DNA from 2 places in the Arcticibacterium sp. GJ41-1 genome. Region 1 is predicted to be linked to the other one. Evidence: riboswitches for the same ligand, from Rfam matches in the RefSeq annotation. Region 1 holds a riboswitch; the other holds the start of a gene.

Region 1 (12,379 bases):
CGATAGTATAAATACAACTACATTAGCTATAAGGAGCTGTTTTACTACGGGTGTTATTCTGTCAAACATATATTTTTCTTTTGTTAAAAACCCGCTGAACTCGAAATGAGTTCGCCAAGCTTTTCTAAGGTTACCACATTCATTACTTTGGCTCCGTCTGGCGTGTAAGAAGGCATACTGGTTTCAAAAAGACGGTTTACTAAGACATTTATTTCCTTTTTGTTCATCTTTTTAAGGTTTTTGCTAGCAGTTCTTTTAGCCAAAGTCTTAGCCAATTTCTTGGTTTTGTCTAGTTTGACGTCCGTATCATGTTCTAGAGACTCCTTAATGAGGTCTTCTAATACCTGTGAACCCTCTTCGTCAGTAGTTTCAGTCGGAATTCCACTTATCACCAAACTGCTTTTGCCAAATACCTCAAAGCCAAAGCCTAAGGCATGAATTTCACTTTTTAAAGTCATGGCTAATTCAAATTCTTCTGGTCTTAAGTTTAGTGTTTTTTGAAATAGTAATTGCTGCGAAGCACCAGACTTGTTGGCTAAGTTTTTTTCGTATTTCTCAAAGAGTATTCTTTCCCAAGCTGCTTTTTGGTCAATGAGTAGCATGCCACTTTTGACCTGCAAGGCTATGTAGCGAAGATGTATTTGCACCGCATCTACCTCCTCAGAGTCTGGTTTCAGTGTGTTTTCAATGCCCTCATTAACTTTAGAACCCATTGAAAGAGTCTCTTCGGGTTTTGTGAAATTGGCAGCACTTTCTAAACCTTCGTATAATTTACGCCAGTCTTGGTTTTCTGGCGTTTTAGGCTTTGAATAATTCTCAAAATTAGAAACAGACGAACCCATTTTGTCAAAAGCCGATGGAGCTTTCTCAGGCATGGGCCTATTGGTCAGGTTGCCAAAGTTAATATCAGATTCAAAATCGATGGTTGGCGTTAGATTATAAACACCTATTGCCTGCCTCACGGCCGAACGTAAAATACTATATACTGCTTTTTCATCCTCAAACTTAATTTCGGTTTTCTGCGGATGAATATTGATATCTACATGAGCAGGGTCAATAGCAATATTTAAAACATAGAAAGGATAATGCCTTTCAGGAATAGTACCTTCAAAAGCCATAGTGACGGCATGGTGCAGGTAAGGGCTTTTTATAAATCTATTGTTAATAAAGAAGTATTGGTCGCCACGCGTTTTCTTGGCAGATTCTGGTTTTCCTACAAAACCGCTGATACTCACATAAGGAGTGTCTTCTTCACAAGCGGCTAATTGCTCCCTATAGCTTTTTCCAAAAAGGTCTACAATTCGTTTTGACAGTTTTCCCAAAGGAAGCTTATAAATTTCAGTGTCGTTATGATACATTTCAAAAGCCACCTCAGGATTTGCAAGAGAAATTCGTTGAAACTCATCTAAGATGTGTTTCATTTCTACCGGGTTCGATTTTAAGAACTTTCTACGTGCAGGCACATTGAAGAAAAGGTTTTTGACCATGATGCTGGTCCCTTTTGCGGTAGAGATAGGCTCTTGGTTTTTAACCTCAGAACCCTCAATAACTAATAAGTTACCTAACTCGTCGTCTTCTCTTTTGGTTTTAACCTCCACTTGGGCCACGGCAGCTATGGATGCTAAAGCTTCCCCTCTAAAGCCCATGGTTCTAATGGCAAAAAGGTCTTCTGACTTGCTGATTTTAGAAGTAGCATGTCGCTCAAAACTCATTCTGCAGTCTGTTACAGACATTCCTTTTCCATCATCCACCACCTGAACCAGTGTTTTGCCGGAGTCTTTGATAATAAGTTTGACCATAGATGCTCCTGCATCAATGGCGTTTTCCATAAGCTCTTTAACCACAGAGGCGGGGCGTTGTACTACCTCACCTGCCGCTATTTGGTTAGCAATGGTGTCAGAAAGAAGGTGTATAATGTCCATAGGAAAAGAATGATTTGCGTACAAAGGTGGCTAATCAATTATCCAATTCCGACCGAATGAGGTGTGAATTTTTTCAACACTAAATATGTTGATAAGCTGTTCATATAATAACACCTTTTAATCCTTTCAAAATGAAAAAACTGGTTAAAATTCTAATTATCGTAGCTGCGGTATTGGGCGTAGCGTATTTTGTATTTAAGAACTGGACTAAAAGTCATAGCCCAGAAGACACCGCCGAAATCACCGTTGGTGAGTTGAATATTAAGATAGAATATTGCCAACCTGCTGTAAAAGGAAGAGCTATTTTTGGTGAATTGGTACCTTACGACCGTGTTTGGAGAACTGGAGCCAATGAGGCCACAGTAATTACTTTTAGCGAAGATGTAACAGTGGCAGGTAAAGCTCTAGCTGCAGGAGAATATTCTTTATGGACAGTTCCAAGAGAAGACAATTGGAGTATTGTGTTTAATTCACAAACAGGCCAGTGGGGAACGTCTTATGATGAAGAAACAGATGTATTAAGAGTGGACGTGCCGGCTATTCAGACAGATGAGTCTACAGAATTACTTAAAATTAGTCTTGTAGATGTAGATTCTGCAGGAATTAGCATGAACCTTAAGTGGGATAAAACCTTAGTACAGGTTCCGATAAACTAAAAAGGAATAGACATAAAATAGCCTGCCGTTATCTTTAGGATAGGGCAGGCTATTTTTTTTTAATTAATCTCAGCTAAATAATCTTCCATGCGTTCGCTTGGAGAAAATCCAATAAGAAGCTCTTTTTTTGGAATAATATAATCTTCTTCCTCCTCTTCTGTATTGGTAACCAGAGCCTCCTCTTCTGCTTCAGCATCCATATATTTCCAGTCTTCGCAGGTAATATCAAAAAGGTCTAACAGCGATGTGACATTTTTTTCATTACGCTCATTTATCAAAAACTCTGAGGAGTTTTTGAAGAAAATCAACAGACGTTCGTCTTCAATCCAAGATAAGTCGTTAAGAACCTCGTCAAGAGAGTCCATGTTCGGCTCAAAATATTCGGGAAAATGTAGTTTCTCTTTTATAGCCTCATAAAATTGGGCAAGAGATTTACATAATTTACCATCAATTGTAATTAGAGAGTAGTCCGCTAATTCTTCTGGACTTTTAGTGATAAAAAGATTGTTCATTAGTGAAACAAAAGAGATTTCATGTTTAGATTGTTTATAAAAATAAGAAAATTAAGGTTCTAATTTGACAAAGCTGGCGTAGTGGTCAGCAGTGTAATAGGCTTTTCCGTCAGAACTGGTAACTAACCTTTCAGCTCCACGGTTTTGCCCTTTTTTCTTTGGGTGGATATCCCACTCGCGGTAATTGACTTTTTTATTGTTGGCTGTTTTTTTAGGTAGCAACTGTTCATAGTTGCCAAACCGTCTACCACCCACATAGCCTTTTTGAGCTTTATTGTATTTTTTGACATATTCCCATGTGTCGTAAGCTGCAGTGGGAATTGTTGTTTTTTCAGCATGAAGCTGCTGTTCAACATATTTACAAGACGAAAGCCCTGTAAGAAGAAAAAAGCACAGAAAAATTAAACGATACATTCCTAATTTAAGGAGAAGCCAGGAACGTGGATAGCCCCTGCATGATTAAACATTAATTCGGTGATTACGTATGGCATTTGGTCAATCAGTGGAAATTGATTGATAACATCTAAAACACCAAAGTCGTTTTCGGCATTTATAACTGCCCAAAATCTTCCTCTATCTATAGAGAGAGCATAAGAAGATATTCTTCCATCGTCCATAAGTTCGTCTATCGCCATTTTTTGCATAGGTATCTTAACCACAAAATTAGGCGGGAAAGGCGTTGGGAGATCAAACTCGACCATAAACTGGGCCATAGAATCTTACTTAAATTAAAAATTTTAAAAGAAAACTTCAATAAGAATGCCGAATTGAATATTTCTTTCTACCAAATTAACGTAATCCAATAAGAATCCGTTTAACTTTGTCAAATAATTATCAAAAGGGGTGCCTTTTTAAGGCTGAGATTATACCCATAGAACCTGATGCGGTTAGTACCGACGAAGGGATTTGAGCCCAGTTCTTCTGTGTGTCAACAGGAAGCAACGCTGTCTATGGACTTTTTTTTAAGAACCATTCAATGGTGATTTCACCCCTTATTTGCCTTTGTACAAATAAGTAAAAACTTGAAAAAATTAGTTCAACTTTCCATTTTAACTTTACTTTCTGTATTGAGCGGAGCTGCTTTTGCTCAGTCAGACACACTTGACCTTAACGAGGTTGTGGTAAAATCCACCAGAGCAAATGCAAAAACAGGAATGGCTTACAGTACCATTCGCGAAGGAGAAATTGCAAAGCAAAACGTAGGTCAAGACATTCCATTTTTATTAAATCAAATGCCGTCTGTAGTAGTAACCTCAGATGCAGGTGCTGGAATTGGTTACACAGGAATTAGAGTAAGAGGGTCTGATGCTACCAGAGTGAACGTGACGGTAAACGGAATTCCTTTTAACGACTCAGAGTCGCAAGGCGTTTTCTGGGTTAATATGCCAGATTTTAGTTCTTCGGTAAGCAGTATTCAGCTTCAGAGAGGGGTGGGTACTTCTACTAATGGTGCAGGAGCTTTTGGTGCTAGTATTAATGTGAGCACTTTAAAGTATTCAGCCGAGCCATTTGCTGAAATTAACACATCGGTAGGTTCTTTCAATTCTTTAAAAACCAACGTAATGGCCTCTACAGGCTTGATGGATAATAATTTTGTCCTAGATGCTCGTTTGTCCAGAATTGCTTCTGATGGTTTTGTAGACAGAGCCTCGTCTGACTTAAAGTCTTTTTATGTTTCGGGCGGTTATTATGGTAAAGACAACTTCGTTCGATTTAATGTTTTTTCAGGAAAAGAGAAAACGTATCAATCTTGGTACGGAATACCTCAAAGTTTAGCTACAGGCGATGCGGATGGTTTTCAGAACTTTATTGATAGAAACTATTACGACGAAAACTTCAAAAGCGAGCTTTTAGCCAGCGGAAGAACATATAACTGGTATCAATACGAAAACGAGGTTGATAATTATCAGCAAGACCATTACCAACTAATTACGTCTTTCAAAATAGGAGCCAACTGGAGATTTAATCCAACCCTACATTATACAAAAGGAAGAGGTTATTATGAGCAGTATAAAGACGGTAGGTCTTTTGAAGATTATGGTTTAGAGAATGTGGTGATAGGTGGTGAGGTGATTGACGAAACGGACTTGATTCAAAGAAAATGGTTAGACAATGATTTCTACGGAGCCGTTTGGTCTTTAGACTATGAAGGTCAAGGAAAACTGACGGGTTCTTTTGGTGGTGGTCTAAACAAGTATGATGGCGACCATTTTGGCGAAGTTATTTGGGCTCAATATGCTTCTAACGGAAACATTAGAGAAAGGTGGTATGATAACACAGGTGTCAAAACCGATTTCAATATTTATGGAAAAGGGTTTTATCAGTTTTCTGAAAAACTGAATGCCTACCTAGATGTTCAGTTCAGAAATGTAGGATTAGAAATAGACGGAACTACAGAGATTTTAGCTCCATTAAGTACCGATGATACGTATAGCTTTTTCAATCCTAAGTTTGGTTTAAATTTCAACATAGACAAAGCAAACTCTGTTTATGGTTCTTATGCAGTTGGTAATAAAGAGCCAAGCCGTCAGGATATTGTAGATGCTGTTTTTTCTTCGGCTGTTAAGCCAAAAGCAGAGAATCTTCAAGACATTGAGTTAGGTTTTAGACACTTGGCCCTAAATACACAGTTTGAAGTGAACGGTTATTTTATGAATTATAAAGACCAGTTGGTTTTAACAGGAGCTATTAATAATGTTGGCGAAGCTGTAAGAGTAAATGTGCCAAAAAGTTATAGAGCGGGTATAGAGCTTCAGGTGGCTCAAAAACTAGGTGAGAAAATGTTGCTTTCAGTCAATACCACACTGAGTAGTAATAAGATTGACGCTTTCACAGAGTTTATTCCAAGTTATGATGGTGAAACACCTGACGCTGTCAATGCATTTAATGATACCGATATCGCTTTTTCTCCAAACATTATCGCAGGTGGAAGTTTGACATACAAACCAGCAAAAGGTTTAGAATTAGCTCTTTTGCCTAAATATGTAGGGAAACAGTATCTTGATAATACCTCAAATGAGGAAAGAGCTTTAGACGCTTTCTTTGTGAATGACTTGAGAGTGAATTATAGTTTTAAGCCAAAAGGGTTGAAAAATGTAACCTTAAGTTTATTGGTAAATAACTTATTCAATGTAGAGTATGAGTCAAATGGTTACACATACAGCTATTTATACTATGGCTTAATCACAGAGAACTTTGTTTACCCGCAGGCAGGAACCAACTTTTTGGCTGCTTTGAAATTGAGGTTATAATTTAGCCAACATATATTCGTTTGTCGTGTTTTTCTCAAATCGAACCGAATTCATGACAAACGATTCAAGCGAAGTAGCATACCCCAGCGGGGTATAAGTATGAATAGAGACGGGTGAAACCCGTCTTGAATACGAGATAAGGGAGTATCATTTGGCGGAGTTTTGGCCATAAAAAGCCAAAACTGTGACAAATATTTTGGCCGCAGAAATCCAGTTGAGGCAACTCAGCTGGATTTTTTCGTTTTATCTGCCCAGCATCATTCCTAAACCTATTGCCAGCAAACAAAGAATCAAGTTTAGGCCAATATGCATTAATACAAAACCGTATTCTGCGTTTTGAAGATGATTATAGAGTTCTAAACTAAAGGTAGAATAAGTGCTAAAACCACCACAGAAGCCTACGGCTATCATAGGTTTCCAAATTTGTTCCGACTCAAAAGTCTTTACCGCTACAAAACCAAGAATAAGACTCGCAAGAATATTGGCAAGTAAAGTGCCTACAGAATAGCCTGTTCCAAAAGTGTTAATACTAAATTTTGCAACAAGATAACGGCTAATGCTTCCAAATCCGCCGCCCAAAAAGATGTAAAGGAGTGTTTTCGCCAATGTTTTTATACGATATTTGTTGTCAAAGATACATTATTCCAAATTTTGACAAACAAAGGCTCTAAACAAAACGAACTACTGAAAATCCTAGGTGTGGGTTTTGGTATTGCGGTTACACTAGGTGGAACCATCGGAACAGGAATTTTAAGAACACCAGGAACTATAGCAGCAGAACTAGGAAATCCTGTTTTTATAATGGGGGTGTGGGTGGCTGTGAGTTTATACGCCTTTTTAGGAGTCTTATGTGCCATTGAACTAGGCGTTTCGGTTCCTAAAGCTGGGTCTTGGTATGTGTATGCTCAGCGTGCATTTGGAGACTATTTAGGATTTCTAACAGGTATAACTAGTTGGCTAGGGACGGTCGCTTCTTTGGGTTTTGGTGCTTACACCATAGCCGAATATTTAGCTCTTATTTTTCCTTCGCTTAATGCATTTATTGTTCCAATAGCCATTGTCGTTTTAGTAATACTTACGGGTTTTCATTTAGTGGGAACCGCTATAGGCGGGCGTTCTCAAGAGATAATGTCGGCTATAAAAGCAGTCGGTTTGCTTGCTTTTGTGCTGGTTTGTTTCTCGTATGGCAGCGAAAATGGAGGTCATTTAAGCACAGGAGGAATTAAAAGACTGACCGAAGGTTCTTTACTGATAGGCATCATAGCTGCATTGCAAGGCATATTTTACACCTTTGATGGCTGGCACACTGCGGCATACTTCACAGAGGAAAACACAGACGCAACCAAGAATTTGCCAAAGGCTATGATTTCGGGTGTGCTTAGTATTATTGTGATTTATCTCTTAGTAAACTTGGCCATTTTGTATGTGTTACCTATGGAAGATTTACAGGTTTCTAAATTAGCTGCCGCAGATGCTATGGCTCATGTTTTTGGAGAAGAATCGGGTAAAATTATTACCATCTTCCTTTTGGTGTCAATCATAGGAATTATGAATACTCAGGTGATGATGACGCCTAGAACTTTATTTTCGATGTCTAGAGATGGGCTGTTTTTTAAGCGTGCTCAAATAGTCAATAAAGGAGGTTCGCCAGCATTTGCTCTGCTATTGACCTGCTCACTTTCTGTAATGTTGATATTTATTGGCAAAGAAACCTCAGGCAGGCTCTTAGATATTGCAACCTTCTATTTTGTTTTCGCCTATGCCATGGGTTTTGCCTCTTTATTAATGCTTCGCAAAAAAGAACCCAATTTGCCACGACCTTATAAAGTGCCTCTATATCCATTCTTGCCATGGTTTATGCTTATTTTGTCTATGGCTTTTTTAGTAGGGGCAGTAATTAGCGACAGCCAAAACAGCCTTTACGCCGTAATTGTACTACTGCTTACTTATCCAGTTTATCGTTTAATAAAAGTTAAGAATAAGTCTTAGATGTTAAATAAATTTCTCGCTCATATTCAGTCTGAAATAGCTCAATTATCTTACGGTGAAAAACCTAAAGAGCTGTACGAACCCATTTCATATTTAATGAAGTTGGGCGGTAAACGCTTACGACCTGCATTAACATTAATGGCTTATAATCTTTTCAAAGAGGATTGGGAAACGGCTACCAAACCAGCATTAGCCATTGAGGTTTTTCATAATTTCACCCTAATGCATGACGATATCATGGATGAAGCTCCTTTAAGAAGAGGAAAACCAACCGTGCATGAAAAATGGAATAGAGATGTGGCTATTCTTTCTGGTGATGTGATGTTAGTGGCGGCTTATGAACTGCTTTCAGAAGTGCCAGATGCTAGGTTTAAGCAAATATTGAAGCGTTTTAACAAAACAGCTGCGGAGGTATGCGAGGGGCAGCAGTATGACATGAACTTTGCTACGCGAAATAATGTGACGGAGGCCGAGTACATAGAGATGATTCGTTTGAAAACTTCAGTCTTATTAGGTTTTGCATTAGAATTGGGCGGTATGGCCGCCAATCAAGATGTAGTGGTGACCAATCAATTGTTTGAAATAGGCGAAAATCTTGGGATAGGCTTTCAGCTCAAAGATGACATGTTAGATGTATATGGCGACCCAAAGAAGTTTGGCAAACAAGTAGGGGGTGACATCATAGAGAATAAGAAAACCTGGCTCATGCTGAAAGCGATAGAAAAGAGCAAAGGAAAACCAGAAGAAAAAGAATTAAAGGAGTGGATAGATAAGAAAGTTTTCAACTCTGAAAAGAAAGTAGCGGCCGTTACTGCGATATATGATAAACTTGGAATACATGAGCTGGCGGAAGCTGAAATGAACAGCTACTTCCAAAAAGGTTTTGATGGCATAGATGGCTTTCCGGTAGCAGAAGAAAGGAAAACTACGCTAAGGGAGTTTGGGAAGTATCTTTTAAAAAGAGACAGATAAGACAAATGGAAGAAATATTTTTCAAGGAACTATTAAAAGACAAAATCTTGGCTGCGGTCACTTTGGAGTCTAGTCAAGACGCACTTTTTGTGGCGGAAGCTTTACTAAAAGGTGGGCTTAATGTGATGGAAGTGCCTTTACGTACCGCTGCCGCTTTGGAGGCTATCGCCCTTATTAAAAAGGAATTTCCTGAAATGAAAATAGGAGCAGGTACTATTCTAAGAAAAGAACAAATAGCTGCTCTGGTAGATATTGACGTTGATTTTGGGCTTAGTGCAGGTTTTAATGAAAACTTGGTAGAAGAAATAGCAAAGAGCAAATTACCGTACATTCCGGGCGTATTCAGTCCGTCGGAAATTGAGCGAGCCTATGAATTTGGCATCAAAGTCCAGAAGGTATTTCCTATCGGTCAATTGGGCGGTACAAAGTATTTAAAAGCTATTTCTGGACCATATGGTCACCTCGATTTGAAGTTCATTCCTATGGGCGGTGTAAATCAAGAAAACTTTGCAGAGTATATTAAAGTAGGAAACGTAATAGCTGCTGGTGGAAGCTGGATGGTGAATAAAGAGCTTATTAGAAATAAAGAGTTTAAAGCCATAGAAGAAGGAGTGAGAGCATTGATTAAGACGAGTCATGCCTGATATAAAAAACATTATAAGCTGCGACTGGGGAACAAGCTCTTTTAGATTAAGACTTGTTGATATACATACAGGGCAGGTTCTTTCTGAAGTAAAAGACGGCGAAGGAATTAGTGTGGTCAATGCCAACTGGCTTTCAATGAACAAGCCAGATTCAGAACGAAAAGCATTTTTCCTTTCTGTTTTAAAAGAGAAAATTAGAAGCCTAGTTGGTCAAAACGGAGAGCAAACGCCTGTTTTGATTTCTGGAATGGCTTCGTCTTCCATTGGGGTTGAAGAATTAAAATATTCCAATACACCTCTTTCAGTAAGTGATTTAGACTTAAGATACTCAACGTTTTATGACGAAAGAGATATCTATATATTTTCAGGTTTAAGTTCTGAGCTTGATGTGATGCGTGGTGAAGAGACCATTATTCTTGGCTGTGATTCTAATGAAGAGGAATTGATAATTTTACCAGGAACACATAGTAAGCATGTGGAGGTAAAAAATGGCTCAATCATAGATTTTAAGACCTTTATGACTGGAGAGTTTTTTAACATTTTAAGCACCAATAGTATTCTAGCAAACACCGTTTTAAAGCCTGAATCTATGCGTTTAGATAATCCTTATTATCAGAAAGGTTTAGAAGAAGGCTTTGTAGGTAACCTTTTAAACCTCGCTTTTAACACCAGAACTTTGGGTTTGCTAAAGGCTGTGGCTAAAGAAGATTGTTATCACTATTTGAGTGGTTTGCTTATTGGTGCTGAGTTAAAAAGTATTCCTGAAAATATCGCATGTGTTCATTTAGTAAGTGAAGGAAACCTGTTAGAAATTTACACCTCAGCATTGAAGGTTTTGAATGCATCTGCAACAATAAAGTCTACAAATTCCGGTGAAGCCTTTGTTAATGGTCATTTGAGACTTTATAAAAGTCTTAGGTAAAACGGACGCTGAACCAAATAATCAAACATTTTATATCTTTGCATCAAATAGTGTTGCAACACACTTACGGTTTGAGCGAGTATAAGAGCTTTAGTTCAAAATCGTTATATCTCATTAAGTACCAATCCTAAATCTTAAGTGGCTAAGAAAAAATCCATAGCAGACCTTTCAAGAGAGTTGAAAATTTCAACGACTACAATTTCTTATGTCCTAAATGGCAAAGGAAGAGAAAAGAGAATTAGTCAGAAGGTTATCGATCGCATTGAAAAGTATATCAAAGAGGTCGGCTATATTCCTGATTTTATTGGCAGGAGCTTAAGGACAGGAAAGAGTATGACTTTAGGTTTAGTGGTAGGTGAATTAAGAAATCCCTTCTTCTCCGATATTTCTAGTGAAATAGAAAAACTGGCTGCAAAAGCAGGTTATTCTTTGATAGTAACTAGTTCTAATGACGAACTAGAGAAGGCCCTGAGGGCTATTAGGTTATTGGCAGATAGGAAAGTGGACGGTATAGCCGTAGCATCTACAGAAGGTTTGGAGAGTGAAATAAGTGCTTTATTAGAGAATAAGGTGCCTGTGATGTTATATGACAGATACTTGGAAAACTTGGCTTGCAGTAGTATTGTGGTGAATAATACGGAAAGCACTTTTGAAGCTACTAAACATCTTTATGAAAATGGGTATAGAAACATTGCTTTTGTAACTTTTCAATCAAACCAGAGCAGTCGTCAGGATAGATTAAAAGGATATCAAGCTTTTGTTACCGAAAATAATTTGAAGCCAAGTGTTTTAAAAATACCTTTTGATGTTGATTACACAGGAAATGCAAATAAAATTCTTGAGTTTATAAACAAGAATTCTGAGATAGATGCGGTCATTTTTTCAACAAATCTGCTTACTCTTAGTGGCCTTGGAGCCATTAATAAGTTAGATAGAAAGATAGGTTTGATAAGTTTTGACGACCATGTGCTTTATGAGGTCTTCACACCAAGCATTACAGCCATTAGTCAACCCGTGAAAATAATGGCGGAAAAGATCATGGAAAATTTATTGAAAATGATCAACAGTAACGAGCCCTTCGTTCCTGATGCAATAGTCTTACCAACAGTCTTAAAGGTAAGAGAATCATCACAGCCTAGGTGATTGTTTTTTGACGCAAAAACGCTCTTTCTGAGCTATAAATGCTGTTTATAGGCTAAACGCCAATACTTCTTTCTTAACCATAGCTTAATATTTAGCGAACAAAAAGGTAATAAGTGAATCGTTCTTTTGCGGCTTGAACGAAATCAATTAATACACTTTAATTCTATGCTTAAAAATTACGTGGTAAAACTGAAATTCATTATTGGATTCACAGTTTTGAGTTGTTTATTCTTAGAGCAACATGCTTTTGCGGGAGAGCCGTTTACTTATGATGTGCGAGCATTAAAAGGGACGGTTAGTGATGAGACAGGTGCACCCATGCCAGGTGTTTCTGTAGTGATAAAAGGAACATCTGTTGGTACTATTTC
Region 2 (12,379 bases), 2.5 Mb from region 1:
CCCAGTCTGCCGTCTGGCAGGGACTGTCGCTCGAACTGACAGTAAGCGAATGTAATGAACTTAAAATCAACACTATTATTGTCAGTTCGAGCGTAGACGAGAACCTCCTTACACTTCTTCAAATATCGCTATACTCTATTCCTGGTAATAGAGTGTCCAATGGAGACTCGACTAAATCACCCTTGTAAGACAGTTCTCCCAGCCTGTCGACAGGCGGCGACTGTCGATTGAACTGACGATGGCAATAGAACATCCTTAAACAAACGACCCTATTGTCAATTCGAGCGAAGCCGAGAACCTCGTATTACTGTATTACACCGTAAAAACTTTTAGTCCTTAAACCCACCCTCAGAAAATCCACTAATTTCAAATCCTGCTACCACATTTTTCTTAAATTTAAACACTCAATCATTTCTATAGAAAACAACCCATGAAAAACCTATTCATTGCTTTTATAAGCATTTTCTTAATCACCCCTATTATGGCACAGCAAGCAACTAATTATGACGAAGCCAAAGTTCCTGTTTATAAACTCCCTGCTATTTTAGAAGATGGAAAAACTGTGAACGACTGGGAAAGCAAAAGACGTGCAGAAACTTTGAGTCTTTTTGAATCCGAAGTTTACGGAAAAACAGATTTAGAAGGTGTAAAAACGAGTTTTAAAATAACTAATCAAGACAATGAAGCCCTAAACGGAAAAGCCATCAGAAAGGAAATAGTCTGTACTATGGAAAGAAATGGAAAACAACATTCCTTTTCTATTATGCTTTTTACCCCTAAAGCAGTTAGTAAAGCTCCCGTTTTTCTTGGTCTGAACTTCTATGGCAATCATACTCTGTCTACAGATTCGGGCATTTCTATTTCAGAAAACTGGGTCCCAAATAAGGAAGCCTTTTTCATTGAAAACAACAAAGCCACAGAAACGTCTAGAGGTGTGCGTGCCTACAGATGGCCTATTGAAAAAATCATTGACAGAGGTTACGGACTAGCAAATATCTATTGCGGTGACCTAGACCCTGATTTTGACGACAGTTTTAAAAATGGACTTCACAGTATTCTTGGCGAAACTTCCATGGCAACTATAGGAGCATGGGCGGTAGGATTCTCTAAAGCCATGGATTACCTAGAAACAGATAATGACGTGGACGCAAAGAATGTAGCTGTTTTTGGCCATTCAAGATTAGGCAAAGCAGCACTTTGGGCATCTGCCCAAGACCCACGCTTTAAAATGACTATTTCAAACGAATCTGGCTGTGGTGGAGCGGCTCTTTCTAAACGTGAATATGGCGAAACAGTAGAAGTAATAAACACTCGTTTCCCTCATTGGTTTACCGCTAAATTTAAAGATTATAATAGCAATGAAGCCGCTTTACCTATTGACCAGCATCAGCTACTGGCTTTAATAGCACCTAGACCATTATACGTAGCAAGTGCAAAAGATGACCAGTGGGCCGATCCACGCGGCCAATACTTAAGTTTATATCATGCTTCTAAACTTTATCAGGCCTATGGTTTTGATAAAATCCCTGAAACGTCGCCTGCATTAAATAAAAGCCAACAAATAGGCCCGTTAGGCTACCATAACAGAAGTGGAAAACACGAAGTTATGCCTATAGATTGGGCTAATTACTTAGATTTTGCTGATAAGCATCTAAAATAGGCAATTGCTCTATTCTTTTCTTTGAGCTACCCATTTTATGCTATATTTGCGTAGCAATAACGCACGGGGTGCCTGGCAAATGCCAAGCTGAGATAATACCCGAAACCTGATATGGATAATGCCAACGGAGGGATGCAAGCTTAAGATATTACATTTTATGCTCCACTGTTTTGGTATACCCCATTCAGTGGAGTTTTTGTTTTTAAACAAATCATAAAATGGAAATAGAAAAAAGACAAGGGGTACTTATTCCGCAGCAAGACCAAAACTGGCAAAACCGACCTGAGTGGTTTTTTAACAGAGAACACACCGACACCTACGAGCAGTGGTACGAAGGCCGTTACAAGCGTGCCGAAGTATGGCAAAAGAAGGTCATGGAGCAGCTGGTTTCTAAAGACAAACGCGTAAAAACCTTGCTAGAGTTTGGCTGTGGTACGGCACGTTTTACCAGATGGTGGAAAAACATAGGAATTGAAGCCACCGGTGGAGACATTTCTCCTTTGATGCTATCACAAGCGGTGCATTTGTTTGACGGAGACTTAGTCATGGCAGATTCGCATCACATGCCTTTCAAAGACAATACCTTTGACTCATTGGCTTTCATTACCACTTTTGAGTACTACAAAGACCCTGTAAAGGTGATTAGAGAAGCGGCTCGCGTGGCTAAATGCGGCATAGCCATGGGCATGATGAACAGAAACTCCACTAAAGTGGTGCGTAGAAGAGTGCAGGAGGTTTTCGGATTAAACCCTTTTTACTTGACCGCCACTTTTTACTCGCCTGCCATGCTTACCAAAATTATAGAAGAGGCACTTGAAGGCAGAGATTATTCTATAGAATGGACCTGCACTGGCTTGCCAAACTGGTTTCCTGTACAGCAATGGAATTTACCTTTAGGCGACTTTTTCGGCTTATACGTTAAACTAAACGACTGACACCATGAGCGAGAAATTAGGCAAAATTGACAGTCATATTTTCGAACAGTTTATCAGTCAAAAATGTGGGCATAAAAGACCAGAAGTAGCCGTAGGGCCTCAATTTGGCGTAGATGTATCTTTGGTAGATTTGCCTGGAGGAATGGCAATGGCCATGACCAGCGACCCACTTTCGCTTATTCCAAGTTTAGGTTTGGAAGAGTCGGCATGGCTTTCTGTTCAGCTGATGGCAAATGATATGGCCACCACGGGCTTTGCTCCTATGTATGGTCAGTTTGTTTTAAATCTTCCATCCACGTTTTCTAAGGCCGACTTTCAAGTTTACTGGGATTATGTACATGGATTTTGTTCCAAAATTGGCATTGCCATAACAGGTGGTCACACAGGTTTTATAGAAGGACAAAACTCTACCATAGCAGGTGGCGGCACGTTTATAAGCGTAGCTCCAAAAGACCAAATGCTGGTTTCTAAATATGCAAAACCAGGTGACGCTATTTTGGTGACTAAAACTTGTGCTATTTCGTCGGCAGCTATACTAGCCATGTGTTTTCCGGAAACAGTCAAAAACAAGCTAGGAAACGAACTGCAACAAGAAGCGAGTGCTACTTTTTATCATACCTCGTCGCTAGAAGATGCTCTTACTGCCGTGGGCAAAAATCATGAGCATAAAGATATTACCGCCATGCATGATGTAACGGAAGGTGGTGTAATGGGGGCAATTTATGAGTTGGCAATGGCTTCAAATAACGGTGCCAAAATCTATAATGAAAAGTTGCCCATTGGTACTATTCAAAAGGAAGTGTGTCAATTATTTGACCTAGACCCAAGAAACTGCATAGGTGCTGGTGCTATGATAATTACCTGCAAAAAAGAAGCCGTGGAGAATGTTATCAATCGTTTGGCTGTAGCCGATATCAAGTGCACCGAAGTAGGTGAAATTGTTGAGAAAGAGCAAGGCATCAAAATGATAGAAAACGAGCAAGCCAATGATGTGATTTATCAGGAAGATGACCCATACTGGGCGGCATTTTTCAAAGCCATAAATTCTGGATGGAAATGAGCATAAAATCTGGCATTTACTTGGTGATAGACCCTTCTATGGAAGAAAGCCTTTTGCTTAGCAAACTAAACGCTGCCTTAAAAGAAAAGCTAGCAGCCGTGCAGGTTTGGGATAATTTTAAAGAAGGACAAAACAGCACAAACCTCATAGACAAAGTATGTGAGCTATGTCATGCTAAGCACGTGCCTGTTTTTATAAATAACCGATGGAAATTGCTCCAAAATACTTCGGCAGATGGAGTTCATTTTGATGAAATACCAGAAAACTATAGCGAGCTAAAAGCCAAAATAGGTCAGCCCTTTTTAAGTGGATTGACCTGTAATAATGATTTGGAATGGATTCGGTGGGCAAATGAAAACAAACTAGATTATATATCCTTTTGCTCCATATTTCCTTCTACCACAGCAAATAGCTGTGATTTGGTGGAATTTGAAACCATTCGCGAGGCGTCAAAAACATTCTCAGCAGCCATATTTTTAGCGGGCGGAATAAAGCCTGAAAACATGGATAAACTAAGTGACTTAAAATACAACGGCGTAGCGGTGGTATCGGGTGTAATGAGTTCCGATACACCAGACCTAGCCATAAAAAAATATCAAGAAAAATTAAATAGTAAGTAAAATGAGACCTGAAACTATAAAGAAATTATGCTGTCCTTTTGATAAGGCAGACCTTACCCTAACAGAAATTACAAAGGATTTGGACGAAAACGTTTTGGAAGGTTTTTTTGTGTGCAATAGCTGTAATCGCTTATACCCTATCATCAAAGGCATCCCCATCATGAGCCCAGACGAATACAGAGAATTCAAACTAGAACAACCTGTGCTAGACAGATGGGCAAATGAGCTAAAAGGAAAATCAATTGAGAATTTTAGATTGGTGAGTGCTGAGGGATAGTTTAGGTAGATAAAGGGACTGTTCTCGTCTCCGTTCGAACTGACAGAATACTTAATATTGCAATATCAAAAACGCAACTTTGAATGTCAGGTCGAGCGGAGCGGTTGCGTTCCCGTCATGACCCTCCATATAATTCATCATCTACCTAATTAAAACCTAAAGCAAGCCAATTACTCAATAAAACCTCAACTCTATCCTTCTGTTTTGGCTTCTGCCAGCTTCGTCTTTATTGCTGGCTCGTGGTTTAGATTCTCCGTAACCTTTTGCCGTTACATTATCTTTGCTTAAACCCTCGCTTATGAGATAATCTACCACGGCTTGAGCTCTTTTTTGAGAAAGTTCTTGATTGCTTTCTGCTGTACCCACATCATCTGTATGACCTGATATTTCTACTTTCAATGACGGATTTTTCCAGATGAGTTCTGAAAGTTTGCTTAATTCCACTAGTGACTCAGGCTTCAAATCCCATTTGGCTTCATCAAAATAGATATTACTTAGTACTTCAATTTTCTCTTTGTCTATTTTATCTAAGCCTATTTCTAGCTCTTTATTATTCTTTTTTGCCTCTGAATTGAAACTAAAAGAAAGGCTTTTGAAAAAGTAAGAAGGATGCTCTACATATAAACCGTAATTGCCAGAAAAAGGAAGAACCGCCAAATACTCCCCAGTTTTTGCGTCAGCCACAAAAGAAGAAACCACCTCTTTGGTATTGAGGTTTATTAGCTTTATCGACGCTCCTAAAACATCACCACTCTCTGAATCGAACACGTGTCCTTTCAGGTAAAAAGTAGGGTCAAACTTCTCTTTTAACTCTTTTGGCAGGTCAAACTGAAACATATTGACCTTTTCTCCTTCTTCTTTGGTATAAAAAGCTTGTTTGCCATCGGCAGAAATAACCAAAGCAAATTGGTCAGAACCATCATTAATAGGGTAACCAAGGTTTAGCGGCTCGGTCATGGTGTTTTCTATTTTGTTGCTTAAAAACAAGTCAAAACCACCCAAACCAGAATGCCCTTGAGAAGCAAAAAACAGGCTTTTCCCATTAGCATGTAAAAACGGTGATATTTCATCTTTCGGCGTATTCACCACTTTTCCTAAGTTTCTAGCTTTCCCCCACTCATTCATCTCCCCAAGCGTACTTACATAAAGGTCTTTTTCTCCCACTCCTCCATACCGGTCTGACGAAAAAACAATAACCTTCCCATCAGAAGACAATGAAGCCTGCGAGTCCCAAAACGGCGAATTAACATTAGGACCCATATTTTGTGGCACCGACCAACCGTTTTCACCTAAACGAGTAATAAAGAGGTCGCAACTACCAAGGCTTTCACGCCCATCACAACTGGTAAATACCATGGTTTTACCATCGGCAGATATGGTGCAAGTACCTTCATTAAAGTCGGTATTTATCATATCAGAAATTCCTTCTGGTTTTGACCAAACACCTTCTTTCTTATAGGAGATGTAAATATCTTCATCCGCATCCTTAGTTCTGGCAGTATAGTAAATGGCAGCACCATCTGCCGTAAACACCGGAAAATACTGCATGTCTTTAAAGTTTAAAACTGCTGGCATGCGAGAGGCTTCTATCACTAACGGCTTTTCTAAAATCTCTAAAGCATAAGTACAGTTGAGTATTTGCTTTTCTAACTGCATATAAGCCGGAGTACCTTCTCTAGTTTTTTCCAAAGCCACAGTCAAATACTCCTTTGCCTTTTCATATTGATTTACTTTCAATGCCTCCGAACCTAGAAACGTGTACGCCAAAACATAACTTTTGTTTTCTGGTTCTAAAGCTAATAGCTTTTCAAAATAGGTTTTAGCATTGCCTAAGTCTCTTGAAGAGTAAGCTATTTGACCCAGTTTATAATAGGCCAAAACATAATCAGGATATCGCTCTATTGCCCTTAAGAAAAAATCACGGGCAGTGGCGTTGTCACGTTTAAGAAAAGCCTCTTCTCCTTTCTCAAAGAAGTTCAAAGCCTTTTTATCTTGTGCATTTGTAGCAATGCAAGCGACAAAAATTAAAAGAAATAGCGTAATTTTTAGTTTCATATGGGTCTATTCGAATCTAACGCTTTAATTTTGTTTTTATTTTCAAAACGCAAACACCATACCGCAGCATGATGGAGTACTATCAATATTTTAAGGCCTTCCACATAATAGGTTTCGTTTCTTGGTTTGCAGGTATGTTTTACCTTGTTCGCATCTTTGTTTATCACACCGAGGCGGACGAAAAACCAGAACATTTAAGACAAGACTGGAAAACTCAATTTACGCAAATGTCTTGGCGAGTTTATAAAATCATTTGCAACCCCGCCATGATGTTCACCTGGACTTTTGGCTTATTAATGCTGGCTACTAATCCTGCTATTTTAAACCAAAACTGGATAAAAGTAAAACTCGTTTTATTAGTTCTACTTACTGGCTATCATCTTTACTGCAAAAGCATCATCAAAAAGCAAGAACAAGGCCTTAAGACGTACAGCTCTTTTCAGTTTAGATTATTAAACGAATTACCAACCCTCTTTTTAATTTCCATAGTGCTACTGGCTGTGGTTAAAGATGTTTTAAACTTCCTTTACCTTTTTGGCGGCGTTATGGCCTTTGGCTTTTTGCTGTTTTTAATAGCTAAAGCTTACAAAAAGAGCAGAAACAAATAATCAAAAGTGCCTTAAATGGTTAAAGCTCAGAACTATTTTTTGTAATGGGTTCACTAACATTTCGCCTCTCTGGGACTTTTAAGGACTTATTAAACCGTCATTAAATATAAATATCATGAAAGACAGCTACCTAGAACGCTTCAAAAACATAAGCTCAGAAAACGAACTCAGCACCGACATGCAAAAAAGCCTGTGGCAAGATTACAAGGGCAACTGGGAAAGAGCTCACGAACTCGCTCAAAAGAAAGAAGGGCAGCGTGATTACGATAGAATTCACGCCTACCTCCACAGAAAAGAGGGAGACCGTTTTAATGCAGGCTGGTGGTACCGTCAGTTAAATCTCCCCTACCCAACCATTAGTTTAGACCAAGAATGGGAACAACTGGTAGAGGAATATAAATAACCAGAATCCGCCACTTTCTTAGCTAAGAACTGTTCAAATAATCTCTTAGAAGGCATTTGCCAAAATTCAGGGCGGACTTCTATTCAGCTTATACCTCTCTGGTAGTATTATCATTCATAATTTAAATCCAATTATAAGCTGTGCGATATTCCCTAAAAAGTAGTGCATTGGCTTCGGTATCTCCTTTAAACAGTTCCTTTTTGTAATCCCATTTTAATGGACGACCTAATTTCCATGAAATAAGGCCTAGGTGCATTGGCAAAGTCATTTCTCTAGCATAGGCCAAATTTGACTCTGGCTGCACTCTGTTTTTCACAGAATCTATGAAATTTTGCTGATGCCCTGGAGAACGCTCTAATGTTATAGGAATACTATCAATGTCTTTTAAAACGGTACCATCCAGTCTAATTTCTTTGCTGCCATAGTCACATAAAAGAGTTCCTTTAGTTCCCTCAAAATAGGCCCCAATATGCTTTCCTGCAGCACCTGGTACATCAGGAGCTTTAGAAGTCCATTGAATATCTAGTCCTTTAAATTTATAATCAATGCTGATTTCTAAAGGTGTATCTCCCACCCCTGGACTTACTATGCCTTTGGCATCAATAGATTTAAGTTTTTCGGGCGAAATACTCCACCACACTATATCCGCAATGTGACACCAAAAGTCTTGGAAAACACCGCCAGAGTAATCCATAAAATAGCGATAGGTAAAATGACACCTTTCTGGGAAATAGTCTCTTTCAGGGGCTGGTCCTTGCCACATATCCCAATTGAGCTCAGATGGTACTTTTTGATAAGATGCATTCTCTATCACAGGTGGCTCGCCTGCTTTCCACAGCCTTACTTTCTTTACTTTGCCTATGGCACCACCCTGAATTAATTCTACCACACGGTGGTAATTATCGCCAGCATGAATTTGATTACCTAACTGAAACACCTTCTTATTAGCATTCATAGATGCCAACATCATTTGACCTTCTTTTACCGTATAAGAAAGTGGTTTTTCGCCATACACATCTTTTCCTGCTTGAAACGCCATAATGGCTATTTGAGCATGCCAATGGTCTGGCGTAGCACAGGTAATAGCATCAATATCTTTTCTGTCTAAAATTCTTCGGAAGTCGTCATAGGTATCTACTTTTTGATTTGGTTTATGTCCTAAAAGAACATTTTTCGCTTTTGCCAAATGATTGCTATCCACATCACAGAGAGCCACAGTTTGCACCTCAGGGAGTTTGGTAAACCAGTTCAAATGATTTGTTCCCATGCCATTTACTCCAATGTGAGCTACTCTAACTTTATCGCTAGCCGAAGGTTTACCTATCAGGTCTGGAATGTAGTGAAAGGCAAAAGCCGATATAGCCGCTTTCTTGATAAAGCTTCTTCTTGAAGGTATTAGTGTCATGGTATAGGGTTGTTAGTGTTCTCTATAAATTTAAAACAAATAACAAGCGGAGCAATTAAGCTAGGAGAAAAACCCCGAAACAGTAGACGAAGTAGCCCTAAAAAAGTAAAACCCCAGAAAACTCTGGGGTATACATTATCATAACAGTTTAAGGAAATCTAAAATCTTATATAAATCAAGCGAAAGCTTCCGCTACGCCTTTATGTACTATTTCTCCGTTGACAATATTTAAACCTTTCTTTAATTCAAGGTTTTCTTCCGTAGCTTTTTGCCAGCCTTTGTTCGCCAATTCTAAAACATAAGGCAATGTGGCGTTTGTCAAAGCCAAAGTAGATGTATATGGTACTGCTCCTGGCATATTTGCTACGCAGTAGTGTACTATATCGTCAATAATAAAAGTGGGGTCTTCATGTGTGGTAGGTGTACATGTTTCAATACAACCGCCTTGGTCCACAGCCACATCTACCAGTACCGTTCCTGGTCTCATTTTCTTAAGCATTTCTCTTTTAATAAGACGAGGTGCTTTAGCTCCAGGAATTAATACGGCTCCTACTATCAAATCGGCCTCTTTAATCGCTAATTCTATATTATGTTGGTTAGACATCATGGTGGTAACATTGGCAGGCATTATGTCTGCTAAGTATCTCAATCTTTTAAGACTGATATCCATAATGATAACATTGGCTCCTAAGCCTGCTGCCATTTTAGCTGCTTGTGTACCTACTATACCACCACCTAAAACCAATACTTTTCCTCTTGGCGTTCCAGGAACACCACCTAGTAAAATCCCTTTACCTTTTAATGGTTTCTCTAAGTATTTGGCACCCTCCTGAATAGACATTCTTCCTGCTACCTCCGACATCGGAATTAACAAAGGCAAAGAACCGTCTGAACTTTCCACTGTTTCATAAGCCAAACAAACCGCCTTACTTTTAAGCATGGCTTTGGTTAAAGGCTCTGAACTTGCAAAATGGAAATAAGTGAATACTAATTGACCTTCTCTAACTAAATCATACTCCTGAGCAATTGGCTCTTTTACTTTCAGAATCATTTCCGCCTTGGCGTAAACGTCCTCAATAGTAGGAACTATTTCAGCTCCAACAGAAATATATTCTTTGTCTTCAAAACCACTTCCTGAGCCCGCATTAGATTGAATAAGAACTTTATGACCGAACTTTACAAGTTCAACAACACCAGCCGGAGTTATGGCTACTCTATTCTCATTATTCTTTATTTCTGCCGGAACTCCTATTAACATATTTGGTTTCTACTTTCGCGTAGTTAATTGGTAATTATATGATGAAGTGTAATTGTGCCACAAAGATAAGAGTGAAGAATTATTTTTTACATTATTGACACATTTAAGAATATTTTTATTTTTGTAAGACCTTTTGAAGAGTATTATTCTTTACAAAATCATTTTTCAATATCAAAACAGATGTTTTTTCTGACCTTATATGGACAATACCGACATAAAAATCTTAAAGCTTCTCCAAAAAAATGCTCAAATGACTTACAAGGAGATTGCAGAGGAAATAAACCTTACACAAACTCCAGTTTTTGACCGAATAAAAAGAATGGAAAATAGTGGTGTCATTGATAAGTATGTCACCATTCTAAATAGGAAAAAGGTAGGTACCTCGCTTACTGTTTTTAATCAGGTTACCATGATAACGCAGACCTTAGATATATCAAAAAAGTTTGATGAGGCCATAGCCAAATTACCTGAAGTGGTGGAATGTCATTTCGTTTCAGGGGGCTTCGACTATCTTTTGAAAATTATAGTACCAGACATGGAAACCTATCATAAGTTTCACCAGTTAAAGCTTTCTATTATACCCGGCGTGTCTTTGATAAATAGTTATTTCGTCATGTCGGAGGTTAAAAATACTACGGAGATTCCTCTTTGATAGTATTAATCACGTATTGAAATTAGTAAGGAGGCTTTACTTTTTTGAGAGAAAAGCTTTTGACTTTAGTATAAACTCAGCCTTAGTTTCGCCTTCATGTGCTCCATGAGATACATTGGGCAATATCCAAAGGTCAGATTTTGGTAGATTATTTTTAACACGAACCACTTCTTCCAAATCCATGCCTTCATCATCATCGCCTATCATGATTAAAACTTCAGGCTGTATTTTTTGCAGTTCTTCATCACTTAACTCAACGGAATAGTTTTTAAACTGCTGCATCATGCCTTTTACTTGTTCATCTCCTTCATGGGATGTTTTTAGCCAAGGAAATTCAGCTCGATTCTCAAATTTAAATGCTTCTAAATATTCCGGAAAGTCATTGATAGTCCATGTTCCTACTGCACCTATGGTAATCATAGATTCTATGAGCGATGGATTTAATAAAGCCAGCTGATAAAGAACATCGCCACCAAAACTAAAACCTATGGCTTTGATTTTATCTAATTTCAAATATTGAATTAAGCCGTTTAAGTCTTGAGCTACGGACTTTATAGACAAGTCTTCTTTAAAAGGCTCAGACTTTCCGTGACCGGTTAAATCAATTAAGTAGACTTCATATTCCTTTTCATATTCTTTGACATAGGCTTTCCATGATTTGGAAGATTGCGTGTAACCATGCAACAGAACTAAAGGCTGCCCCTTCCCATAAACTTCATAGTACAGTTTTTTGCCATTGACTAAAACAGACTCAGCTTTGCTAGGCGTTTGGCATAAAACAGTAATTGAACTTAAAAGAAAGATAAAAACTGCAGCAAAACTTTTCATAAAATGGACTTCCGTAAGTTTACTTCAAGAAAAGTATTTTCTCACCAGCGTCTATCCTTGCTTCTACATCGTTTTCTGATGGTGGCACAGGGCACACAAAACTCATATTGTAAACACAGTAAAAGTTATGAGCTTCGTTGAAGTCAATCATTAACTTATTGTTACTCGTTTTCTCTACATTAATGTATCTACCTCCACCGTAGGTTTCATCACCATTGGTCCCGTCTGTAAAAGGTAACAAATAATGCTCTCCTTCATCAAATAACATCAAACGGTATTCTTTGTCTTCAATTGTAAAAATAGCGTAACCAGCCATTTTAATAGGAGAAATACTCTGGTCCGTCATTACCATAGGGAAAGTTTCTTCTGATGGGCTCGACTCAAAGTCTACAAACATCTTCCACTTTTCTTTTGGGTCAAAGTACCTAAAGTCATTGAAATTTGAGATTTCAGCTACAGGCGATTGCTCCATTTTGAGCATATTATTTTTGTAAGCCTCACGGCTCGCAAGTGTTTCTGAAGCAAAATCTTGCTGATTCATGGTCAAAGAATAGATAGCCGCCGAAACGAAAATCACACCTATTACCCACTTCACATATTTGTTTTTAAACATAATTC

Evidence for each region. A riboswitch is a leader RNA that binds a small molecule or an ion and turns the genes downstream of it on or off. The one in region 1 is predicted to bind thiamine pyrophosphate.
Region 2: another riboswitch for thiamine pyrophosphate. It lies ahead of AC0L6O_RS13970 (class I SAM-dependent methyltransferase); the one in region 1 lies ahead of AC0L6O_RS02240 (TonB-dependent receptor).

What each region holds. Positions count from the first base shown of each region.
Region 1 covers NZ_CM147888.1:527,918-540,296, forward strand. The annotation lists gene AC0L6O_RS02210 (rhomboid family intramembrane serine protease) at 1-69, opposite strand, end outside; gene mutL (DNA mismatch repair endonuclease MutL) at 84-1,922, opposite strand; gene AC0L6O_RS02220 (DUF2911 domain-containing protein) at 2,054-2,578, shown strand; gene AC0L6O_RS02225 (barstar family protein) at 2,638-3,090, opposite strand; gene AC0L6O_RS02230 (guanyl-specific ribonuclease) at 3,142-3,504, opposite strand; gene AC0L6O_RS02235 (hypothetical protein) at 3,507-3,725, opposite strand; TPP riboswitch at 3,920-4,012, shown strand; gene AC0L6O_RS02240 (TonB-dependent receptor) at 4,113-6,341, shown strand; gene AC0L6O_RS02245 (fluoride efflux transporter FluC) at 6,585-6,947, opposite strand; gene AC0L6O_RS02250 (APC family permease) at 6,993-8,330, shown strand; gene AC0L6O_RS02255 (polyprenyl synthetase family protein) at 8,331-9,302, shown strand; gene AC0L6O_RS02260 (bifunctional 4-hydroxy-2-oxoglutarate aldolase/2-dehydro-3-deoxy-phosphogluconate aldolase) at 9,308-9,946, shown strand; gene AC0L6O_RS02265 (2-dehydro-3-deoxygalactonokinase) at 9,939-10,868, shown strand; gene AC0L6O_RS02270 (LacI family DNA-binding transcriptional regulator) at 11,007-12,011, shown strand; gene AC0L6O_RS02275 (SusC/RagA family TonB-linked outer membrane protein) at 12,177-12,379, shown strand, end outside.
Region 2 covers NZ_CM147888.1:3,365,121-3,377,499, forward strand. The annotation lists gene AC0L6O_RS13965 (glucuronyl esterase domain-containing protein) at 431-1,660, shown strand; TPP riboswitch at 1,715-1,810, shown strand; gene AC0L6O_RS13970 (class I SAM-dependent methyltransferase) at 1,879-2,595, shown strand; gene AC0L6O_RS13975 (AIR synthase family protein) at 2,600-3,655, shown strand; gene AC0L6O_RS13980 (thiamine phosphate synthase) at 3,652-4,275, shown strand; gene AC0L6O_RS13985 (Trm112 family protein) at 4,277-4,552, shown strand; gene AC0L6O_RS13990 (OmpA family protein) at 4,727-6,607, opposite strand; gene hemJ (protoporphyrinogen oxidase HemJ) at 6,676-7,215, shown strand; gene AC0L6O_RS14000 (hypothetical protein) at 7,331-7,618, shown strand; gene AC0L6O_RS14005 (Gfo/Idh/MocA family protein) at 7,740-9,023, opposite strand; gene ald (alanine dehydrogenase) at 9,199-10,281, opposite strand; gene AC0L6O_RS14015 (Lrp/AsnC family transcriptional regulator) at 10,481-10,933, shown strand; gene AC0L6O_RS14020 (alpha/beta fold hydrolase) at 10,970-11,761, opposite strand; gene AC0L6O_RS14025 (DUF1684 domain-containing protein) at 11,781-12,374, opposite strand.